DNA from 3 places in the Stenotrophomonas sp. YJH_SMC_53 genome. Region 3 is predicted to be linked to each of the others. Evidence: predicted binding sites of a transcription regulator. Region 3 holds the regulator's gene; each other region holds the start of a gene.

What was found. The regulator HrcA, encoded in region 3, represses chaperone genes, less so after heat shock. The targets are predictions, from matches to a motif close to TTNGCACTCNNNNNNNNNGAGTGCNAA.
Region 1: AC5P7X_RS00640 (co-chaperone GroES) is a predicted target of HrcA. The motif match lies at 1,848-1,874, and genes of this name have one in related genera.
Region 2: rpoH (RNA polymerase sigma factor RpoH) is a predicted target of HrcA. The motif match lies at 1,146-1,172, and genes of this name have one in related genera.

The regions. Positions count from the first base shown of each region.
Region 1 is NZ_JCAFTF010000001.1:134,454-137,727, forward strand. Features, by position in the region: gene AC5P7X_RS00635 (endonuclease) at 1-1,608, opposite strand, end outside; gene AC5P7X_RS00640 (co-chaperone GroES) at 1,921-2,208, shown strand; gene groL (chaperonin GroEL) at 2,290-3,274, shown strand, end outside.
Region 2 is NZ_JCAFTF010000001.1:98,091-101,364, reverse strand. Features, by position in the region: gene purD (phosphoribosylamine--glycine ligase) at 1-124, shown strand, start outside; gene rpoH (RNA polymerase sigma factor RpoH) at 259-1,134, opposite strand; gene ung (uracil-DNA glycosylase) at 1,413-2,126, opposite strand; gene AC5P7X_RS00460 (response regulator) at 2,123-2,965, opposite strand; gene ftsX (permease-like cell division protein FtsX) at 2,973-3,274, opposite strand, start outside.
Region 3 is NZ_JCAFTF010000002.1:498,157-501,430, forward strand. Features, by position in the region: gene recN (DNA repair protein RecN) at 1-1,405, opposite strand, end outside; gene hrcA (heat-inducible transcriptional repressor HrcA) at 1,521-2,585, shown strand; gene grpE (nucleotide exchange factor GrpE) at 2,649-3,164, shown strand.

The sequences.
Region 1 (3,274 bases), on a different contig from region 3:
CATGTAGGCCGGCGAACTGCTGGTCTTGACGATCTTGCTGCGGTCGTCGGTCAGCTCCAGGTCCGGCTCGGACTGACCGGTGGCCGCATCCTTGCCACCCTCATAGCGGATCGCCATGTACATCACCGCACGCGCCATGTCGCCCTTGCGCTTGCCCCACACCTCGAAGGTGCCGGTGTTGCCGTCCGGCGTGCGCACCCAGTTGGAATTGCCCGGGTAGCCACCGCTGCCGCCGCCCTGCCCATTGTTGGCTTCGGTGGCACGCTCGCCGCAGCTGGCATCGCACTTGGCGAACGGCTTGTTGCCACGGTCGGCGTTCCACTGCGCGTCGGTCAGGTACAGCATGTGGGTGTCGGTGTACGGCGCGTAGGGCAGGCCCTTGTCACCGGTGGTGGTGGCAAAGCCCAGCGAGTTCGGCCAGGTGTGCTCGCGGTTGTAGGTCAGGCCGCTGCCGGTGCCCGCACGATCACTGACCTTGGCGTAGCTGCGGTTGCGGTAGGCATCGAGGATGCGGTTCGGGTTGTTCGGATCCTCGTCGGCGATTTCCAGGATGGTCCAGGTGCTGGTGCCCGAGCCGCTGTACGGGTAGGCGGTGTGGCCCTTGATGGTGGCGTGCAGCGAGCAGCGCAGCTGGCTGGGGCTGCTGGTGTTGACCCTGGAGTAGTAGCCGGCCGGCACGCCCGGGTTGCCCGGGTCCGGATTGCCGCCGGTGCTGGCCACGGTGAAGGCGATGCGGCTGTCGGCGGCCGGATGCGCGCCCTGCAGGTCGGTGATGCGCGCGGCGCGGATGTCGAAGCGGCAGGCTTCACCGGCCACCAGCGCGGTATTGGTGGACAGCTTCACGCTGCGGCCGCTGGCCGGGAAGGTCAGCGGCACGCTGCCGGAGGTGCCGCAGCTCAGGGCGAAGGCGCCACTGGCCAGGTTCACCGTCTCGCTGAACACCACTTCCAGGTCGGCGGCAGCGGGGAAGGTGCTGCTGCCCTGCGCCGGGGTGGTGGTGGAGACTGACGGCGGCGTGTTGGGGCCGGGCGTGCCACCGCCGCTGAAGGTCTGGCCGTTGTTGCAGCTGCCGAACGTCTGGCCGGCCGATTCGGCCCAGGTGAAGTGGGCGTACTGGCTGCCGCTGCCGGTCAGCTGCAGCGAGGTGCCCGGCGCGGTGCTGTTGCTTTCGGCCACCGGGATGTTCTGGCTGGTCATGCCCGCGGCAGGGCCGCCGGAGGCGGTGATGGCACCCTCGTAGCTGAGGAACTGGACCACCTTGCCGCTGGCATCGACCAGGGCGATGCCGTCGTTCGGACCATTCTGGAGGCCGTTGGTCGGGTAGTTGACCACGGCGATGGTGGCGCTGCCGCAGCCGGCGGCGGTGCCGGCCGGGACCGGGGTGTTGGCATAGACGGTGGCGGCCGACGGATTGCTGCCGTTGTAGAGGTACAGGCGGTAGCCGGACAGGTCCTCACCGGCAGTGGCTACGACCTCGATCGCTTCGCCGACGTCACCGGCGGCGGTGCTGTCGTCGTAGTGCAGTTCGTTGATGAAGACCTCGGCCTGGGCCGGCGCGGCGGCCAGCGCCAGCAGGCAGGCGGCGGCAAGCGGGGACAGCAATCGCATCGACTACTCCTTGTGATTGGGAATGCCTGACCGAGCCTAAGGCCGATCCAGTGACACTTTGTCGTAAATGAACGTCAGATATCTGACAGTGCGACGCTTGTCACCGAAATTGTCCAGGACCGACGCCTTGGCCGACGCGCGCGGGCGGAAAAATTTTTTTCATTCCGCCCTTGAAAGGGGACGGCGGGGCTCCATCTCTGCCCTGCTCCCGACGTTGTCGGGTTTCTTCACGTGCGGTTCTGGCACTCGCCTGGGGCGAGTGCTAACATCGCCGGACTTTTTTAGACCAATCAATCACTTAAGAGGTCTCCTATGAGCATCAAGCCGCTGCACGACCGCGTTGTGGTCAAGCCGATCGAAGCCGACGAAATCTCCGCCGGTGGCATCGTCATCCCCGACTCGGCCAAGGAAAAGTCCACCAAGGGTGAGGTCGTGGCCGTCGGCCCGGGCAAGCCGCTGGACAACGGCAACGTGCGCGCGCCGTCGCTGAAGGTCGGCGACAAGGTCATCTACGGCCAGTACGCCGGCAGCTCGTACAAGAGCGAAGGCGTCGAATACAAGGTCCTGCGCGAAGACGACGTGCTCGCCGTCATCGGCTGAGCCTCGGCGCGACCTGTTTCAACCTGATCCCAAACTCCCAGCCGCCGGGCCTCGTCCGGCGCTACCAATGAGGTAAATGCAATGGCTGCCAAGGATATTCGTTTCGGTGAAGACGCCCGTTCGCGCATGGTGCGCGGCGTCAATGTTCTCGCCAATGCCGTCAAGGCCACCCTGGGCCCGAAGGGCCGCAACGTCGTGCTGGAAAAGAGCTTCGGCGCCCCGACCATCACCAAGGACGGCGTCTCCGTCGCCAAGGAAATCGAACTGGCTGACAAGTTCGAGAACATGGGCGCGCAGATGGTGAAGGAAGTTGCGTCGCGCACCAACGACGATGCCGGCGACGGCACCACCACCGCCACCGTGCTGGCCCAGGCCCTGATCCGCGAAGGCGCCAAGGCCGTTGCCGCGGGCATGAACCCGATGGACCTCAAGCGCGGTATCGACAAGGCCGTTTCGGCTGCCGTCGCCGAGCTGAAGAACATCTCCAAGCCGACCGCCGACGACAAGGCGATTGCCCAGGTCGGTACCATCTCGGCCAACTCGGATGAGTCGATCGGCCAGATCATTGCTGACGCGATGAAGGAAGTCGGCAAGGAAGGCGTCATCACCGTTGAAGAAGGCTCGGGCCTGGACAACGAGCTGGACGTGGTCAAGGGCATGCAGTTCGACCGCGGCTACCTGTCGCCGTACTTCATCAACAACCAGCAGTCGCAGACCGCTGACCTGGATGATCCGTTCATCCTGCTGCACGACAAGAAGATCTCCAACGTCCGTGACCTGCTGCCGGTGCTGGAAGGCGTCGCCAAGGCCGGCAAGCCGCTGCTGATCGTCGCTGAAGAAGTCGAAGGCGAAGCGCTGGCGACCCTGGTGGTCAACACCATCCGTGGCATCGTCAAGGTCGTGGCCGTCAAGGCCCCCGGCTTCGGCGACCGCCGCAAGGCGATGCTGGAAGACATGGCCGTGCTGACCGGTGGCACCGTGATCTCCGAGGAAGTCGGCCTGTCGCTGGAAAAGGCCACCATCAAGGACCTGGGCCGCGCCAAGAAGGTGCAGGTCTCCAAGGAGA
Region 2 (3,274 bases), on a different contig from region 3:
GGCACTGGGCGACAGCGTGCGCGACGCGCAGGCCAATGCCTATGCCGGCGTCGCCAAGGTGAGCTGGGCCAACGCGTTCCACCGCACCGACATCGGCTGGCGCGCGATCGCACGCGAAGAGTGACGACCGCGCCACAGCCACGCATGGCGTGGCTCTACTGACATTGGTAGATCCACGCCATGCGTGGATGAGAACGCCACCAAAAAGAAAAGGCCCGGCAATGCCGGGCCTTTTCCTGGCTTCAACGCCATCCCGCCTTACGCGGTGAACAGCGCCTTCATCTTCTTCAGCGCGTTCGCCTCGACCTGGCGGATGCGCTCGGCGGACACGCCGTACTCGTCGGCCAGCTCCTGCAGCGTCACCTTGCTGTCGGCATCCAGCCAGCGACGGCGGATGATGTCGCGCGAACGCGCATCCAGTTCGGCCAGGCCTTCGCGCAGCAGCTGCATCTGGTTGTCTTCGCTGTCCTCGCGTTCGTAGGCCATCGACGGGTCTTCGTCATCGGCAACCAGGAACGCAGCCGGCGACGGCGGGGCGTGCTCGTTGTCCTCGTCGGTCGGCGCATCGAAACCGATATCGCGACCGGACAGGCGCGACTCCATTTCCATGACCTCGCGCTCGGACACGTTCAGGTCCTTGGCCACCGCGCTGACTTCAGCCGCGTTCATCCAGCCCAGGCGCGTCTTCGACTTGCGCAGGTTGAAGAACAGCTTGCGCTGCGCCTTGGTGGTGGCGACCTTCACGATGCGCCAGTTCTTCAGGATGAACTCGTGCATTTCGGCACGGATCCAGTGCACGGCGAAGGAGACCAGGCGCACGCCCATGTCCGGGTCGAAGCGCTTGACCGCCTTCATCAGGCCGATGTTGCCTTCCTGGATCAGGTCGCCCAGCGCGAGGCCGTAGCCGTTGTAGCCGCGGGCCACGTGGACCACGAAGCGCAGGTGCGAATGCACCAGCTCGCGGGCGGCGTCCAGATCGTTGCCGTCGCGGAAGCGACGGGCCAGGTCCTGTTCGTCATCGACCGACAGCACCGGGATCTGGTGCACGGCACCGATGTAGGCGTCCAGCGAACCGAGCGCACTGGGAATCGGGAGATTGTTTGCCACAAGGGCAGTAGAGGTGTTCTGGCTCATAGGCACCCATCTTAGCAGTCCGGGATTTGGACTGCTAAAGGAGGAAAAAGTTCCAGCATCCTATTGATGCAACACTGGTCCCAAACAGAGCCCTACCGTAGCGCGATTTGATGACAGTGGCGAGCATGCTTTTCGGGATTCACAATCCCTTGGAATTCAAGCAATTACCTGGCAGAAACCGGCCGATTTCAGTCAAGCGGAGCTGAACGGGCCGTTCTGCAGACCCATTCAGGCCCGGAGACGTTGCCCGGTGTTCAGGCCCAGCAGCCCGACGGTGCTCAGAGCGCCGAACGCGGCGGCAGCGACCAGTCGATCGGGGCCTGGCCGCGGCGCTGCAGGTACTCGTTGGCCATCGAGAAATGCCGGCAGCCGAGGAAGCCACGATGGGCCGACAGCGGCGACGGGTGCGGCGACTTCAGCACGCGATGGCGACGGGTGTCGATGACCTTGCCCTTCTGCTGCGCATAGGCGCCCCACAGCATGAACACCAGGCCTTCGCGTTCGCGGTTGAGCACATCCACCACGTGATCGGTGAAGCCCTCCCAGCCACGTCCCTGGTGGGCACCAGCCTTGCCCTCTTCCACCGTCAGCACGGCATTGAGCAGCAGCACCCCACGTTGCGCCCACGGAATCAGGCAGCCGTGGTCCGGGCGCGGGATGCCGAGATCGCTCTCGATCTCCTTGTAGATGTTCAGCAGCGACGGCGGCACCGGCACGCCCGGCGGCACCGAGAAACTCAGGCCATGCGCCTGGCCGCGGCCGTGGTACGGGTCCTGCCCGAGGATCACCACCTTCACCTGCTCGAACGGCGTGGCGTCGAACGCGGCGAAGATCTGCGGGCCGGGCGGGAACACCGCCGCGCCACTGGCCTTGCGCTGGCGCAGGAAGCTGGACAGCTCGCGCATCTGCGGCTGCAGCAGGTAATCGCCGACATGCTGCTTCCAGCTCGGTTCCAGCTGGATCGTCGGGGTGTCGGCTACTTCATCCATCATCGAATCAGGGGTCCATCGTTCAATCGGGCCAGGCGCAGCTGGAACAGCACCTTGGTGACCAGCAGCCGCTCTTCGATCGGCTTGAGCACCAGGTCATTGGCACCGGACTGCAGCAGCCCGGTCTGGTTGTGCGGGTTGCCGTCACCGGTCATCACCAGCACCGGCAGGCGGCGCTTGCCGTAACCGAAGTCCACGCGCACGCGCTGCACCACGTCGCGCCCGCTCAGTTCGCCCTTCAGGGTGACATCGGTCAGCACCAGGTCGATGCGGTGGCGGCTGCGGCCCAGCGACTCGGCAGTGAGCAGGGTGAATGCCTCTTCGGCGCTGACCACGTGCAGTACGTTCAGCTGCTGCCGCTCAAGCATGCGCTTGGTGGCCTCGGCCACCACGCGGCTGTCCTCGATGTAGAGGATGGTGGCGCCGGGGATGGTCTGCGGCTGCACATAGCCACGGATGAAGGTCGCCAGTGCCTCATGGCCCAGCGCCTTGTCGAAATAGTCGGTGACGTACTCGGTGAAGCGACGCTGCTCCAGGTGCTGCTGGGCATCGCCGGACACAACGATCACCGGCACATAGGCCTGGCCGGCGGCTTCGCGCACCATCCGCGCCAGCGCCAGGCCGTCGCCATCGCGCAGGGTCAGCGAGGTCGTCACCAGGTCCACCGGGCCTTGCGCCAGCGCCTGCTGCGCATCCTCGATGCTGTCGCAGCCGATCACCTCCACGCCCGGCAGGTCACGCTGCAGGACATCGGCGATCAGCTTGCGGACCAGCTTCGAACCATCGACCACCATCACCCGCGTCGCGGGCCCTTCAAGGTGCTTCAGCGCTTGCGGTTGCATGCCGGTCTCAGGTGTCGGTCGGGCGGGTCTGGCGGAGGAAGTGGCCGGTCACCAGCCAGGCGCCCAGCCAGCCCAGCAGCAGCGTGCCGACCAGGACCAGGCCGCCGTGCAGCAGGTCCAGGCCATGCAGCACGAACGGGCTGCCGTAGCTGCGCGAGAGTTCGGCCAGCGGCACGCGCAGGGCGGCACCGGCGGCGCCGATCAGGGCCAGCGCTACTGCGCCGGCGCCCAGCCCGTACCACGCGCCCAGGTACAGGAACGGGCGGCGGATGAAGCCATCGCTCGCGCCGAGCAGCTGCAGCACGCCGA
Region 3 (3,274 bases):
CCGCGCCGCCGATGCCGGAGTCGACCTCGTCAAACACCATGGTCGGCACTGCATCCAGGTCCAGTGCGGCCACTTCAATGGCCAGCGAGATGCGTGACAGTTCACCGCCCGAGGCCACCTTGCGCAGGGCGCGCGGCGGCTGGCCGGCGTTGGCTGCCACCAGGAACTCGACGCGCTCGGCACCCTGCGGGTCGGGCTTGCCGCTGTCCTGTGGCTCCAGTTCGATCAGGAACTGGCCGCCGCCCATGCCGAGCTCGGCGATGATGCCGGTGGTGGTGGCCGACAGTTCGGCAGCAGCGCTGCGGCGGCTGGCGGTCAGCACTTCAGCCTGTACGCGCCAGGCGGCGGCGGCCTTGTCGATCTCGCCGGCCAGGCGCTGCAGGCGCTCGTCGGCGCCACGCAGCTGCTCCACTTCGGCATGCATGCGCTCGCGCTGCGCGCCCAGTTCGTCCATCGGCACGCGGTGCTTGCGGGCCAGGTCGTGCAGGCGGCCGAGGCGGCGCTCGTTCTCCTCGAACTGTTCCGGGTCGGCATCCAGATCGTCGTGCACGCGATCAAGCAGCGACAGGGCTTCGTGCAGCTGGATCGAGGCGTTCTCGATCAGGCCGTCCACTTCGCCCAGGCGCGGGTCGTGCTCGATCAGGCGCGACAGCTCGTGGCGCACCTGCTGCAGCAGGTCCAGCGCAGAGCTGCCGTCATCGCCGTTGAGCTGGTTGCTGGCTGCCTGGCAGGCGCTCAGCAGGGCGCTGGCGTGGGCCTGGCGACGGTGGCTGGCGCCAAGCGCGGCAATCGATTCCGGTTCAAGGTCCTCGCGGTCCAGTTCGCGCAGCTGGTGCTCCAGGAAGCCGATCCGGTCACTGACGTCGCCCTGTTGCGACAACGCCAGCGATTCATCGACCAGTGCCTGCCAGGCTGCGGCCGCGTGGCGCACCTGGCGGCGCTCGTTCTCGTTGCCGGCATAGGCATCCAGCAGGGCCAGCTGCGACGGGCGCGCCAGCAGCGCCTGTTGTTCATGCTGGCCGTGGATCTCCACCAGCAGCGAGGCCAGGTCGCCCAGCTGTGCCAGCGTCACCGGGCGGCCATTGATCCAGGCCCGCGAGCCACCGTCGGCGCGGATCACGCGGCGCAGCTGGCATTGGTCCTCGTCGTCCAGCTCGTTGTCGGCCAGCCACTGGCGGGCGGCCTGCAGCTGCTCCAGTGCGAACTCGGCGGAAAGCTCGGCGCGTGCGGCGCCATGGCGGACCACGCCGCTGTCGGCGCGCAGGCCGGACAGGAAGCCCAGTGCGTCGACCATCAGCGACTTGCCGGCGCCAGTCTCGCCTGAAACCACGGTCATGCCTGGCCCGAACTCCAGTTCGGTGGCGCGGACGACGGCGAAATCCTTGATCGAAAGATGTCTGAGCATGGGTAAGGGGGTGTCAGCAGCCGCGCAACGCTAGCACGCGGGCGCGGGAGGTCCAATGACTTGCCAAGGCGATGCGCCGCCATTATCTAGTGTCCGTGTCTCACAGGTTGATTCCATGCACGGTTCTCCCGACCAGCTTGCCCCGCGTGCGCGCCACCTGCTGCGCACGCTGATCGCGCGATACATCCAGGACGGCGAGCCGGTCGGCTCGCAGACGCTGGCGCGCGTGGCCGGCCTGGAGGTCAGCCCGGCCACCATCCGCAACATCCTGGGCGACCTGGAGGATCTGGGCCTGCTGGCCTCGCCACATACCTCGGCCGGCCGCGTCCCGACCGCGCATGGCTACCGGGTGTTCGTCGACAGCCTGCTGCAGATGCAGCCGCCGGGCGAGGGCGAGCTGGCCCGGTTGCGCCAGGAACTGGCCGGTGGCGGCAGCACCCAGGCCCTGCTCGGCAGCGCCTCGGAGCTGCTGTCGGCGATGAGCCACTTCGTCGGCGTGGTCAGCGCACCGCGGCGCGAGCAGTTCGCCTTCCGCCAGATCGATTTCGTGGCGCTGGACGGGCGCCGGGTGCTGGCGATCCTGGTATTTGCCGACAACGAGGTGCAGAACCGGGTGATCGAGACCCGGCAGGAGTTTGCGCCAGGCCAGCTGGAGCAGGTCGCCAACTACCTCAATGCGCATTTCGCCGGCCTGCCGATGGCCGAGATCCGTACCCGACTGCTGCTGGAGCTGCGCGACGCCCGGTCCGAACTGGAGCAGTTGCTGGCCCACAGCATCGAACTGGCCGAGCAGGCCCTGCAGCCGGCGGCCGACGACATGCTGGTGGCCGGGCAGACCCGCTTGATGGGCGTGCAGGACCTGTCCGACCTGGAGCGCCTGCGCGAACTGTTCGAGCTGTTCTCCAGCAAGCGCGAGATCCTGCAGCTGCTGGAGCGGACCATCCAGGCGCCGGGGGTGCGCATCTTCATCGGCGAAGAGACCGGAATGATGCCGCTGCAGGGCGTCTCGCTGGTCACTGCCCCGTACACCGCCAATGGCCAGGTGCTGGGCGTGCTGGGCGTGATCGGTCCCAAGCGGATGGCCTACGACCGGGTGATCCCGCTGGTCCAGGCCACCGCCGATGTGCTTGGCGCGGCCTTTTCACCGGCCGGACGCACGCCGGGAACATCCGACGCTTGAAACGCAGCATCCCGCCCACACTAGGGTGGGTGGAGGCGGAGAGTGACCGCCAGGGACCCAGACATGAACCACGAACATCCAGATATCGAATCCCAGCAGAGTGCCGCCGATGCGGCTGCCACCGCCGGCGTCAATGACGAAGTCGAGCGCCTGCGCGCCGAAGTCGAGCAGGTCAAGGCCGATGCGCTGCGTGAGCGCGCCGACCTGGAAAACCAGCGCAAGCGTGTTGCCCGTGACATCGAGCAGGCCCGCAAGTTCGCCAACGAGAAGCTGCTGGGCGAGCTGCTGCCGGTGTTCGACAGCCTGGATGCCGGCCTGAAGGCCGCCGGCGACGACCCGCACCCGCTGCGCGAAGGCTTGGAGCTGACCTACAAGCAGCTGCTGAAGGTCGCCGCCGACAACGGCCTGGCGCTGCTGGATCCGATCGGCCAGCCGTTCAACCCGGAACACCACCAGGCCATCAGCCAAGTGCCGACCCCGGGCGCTGCCCCGGGCAGCGTGGTGACCGTGTTCCAGAAGGGCTACCTGCTTAACGAGCGTCTGCTGCGGCCGGCGCTGGTGGTGGTGGCCGCCGACTGATCCGGCAGGGCCGGGCGGCGGACAGACCCGTCACCCGACCCGACGCTGAACGCGCCGGATCGTCGGAAACACAGCGTTCGGGAGGTGGCTTGAATGTTCCACGGGCCTCC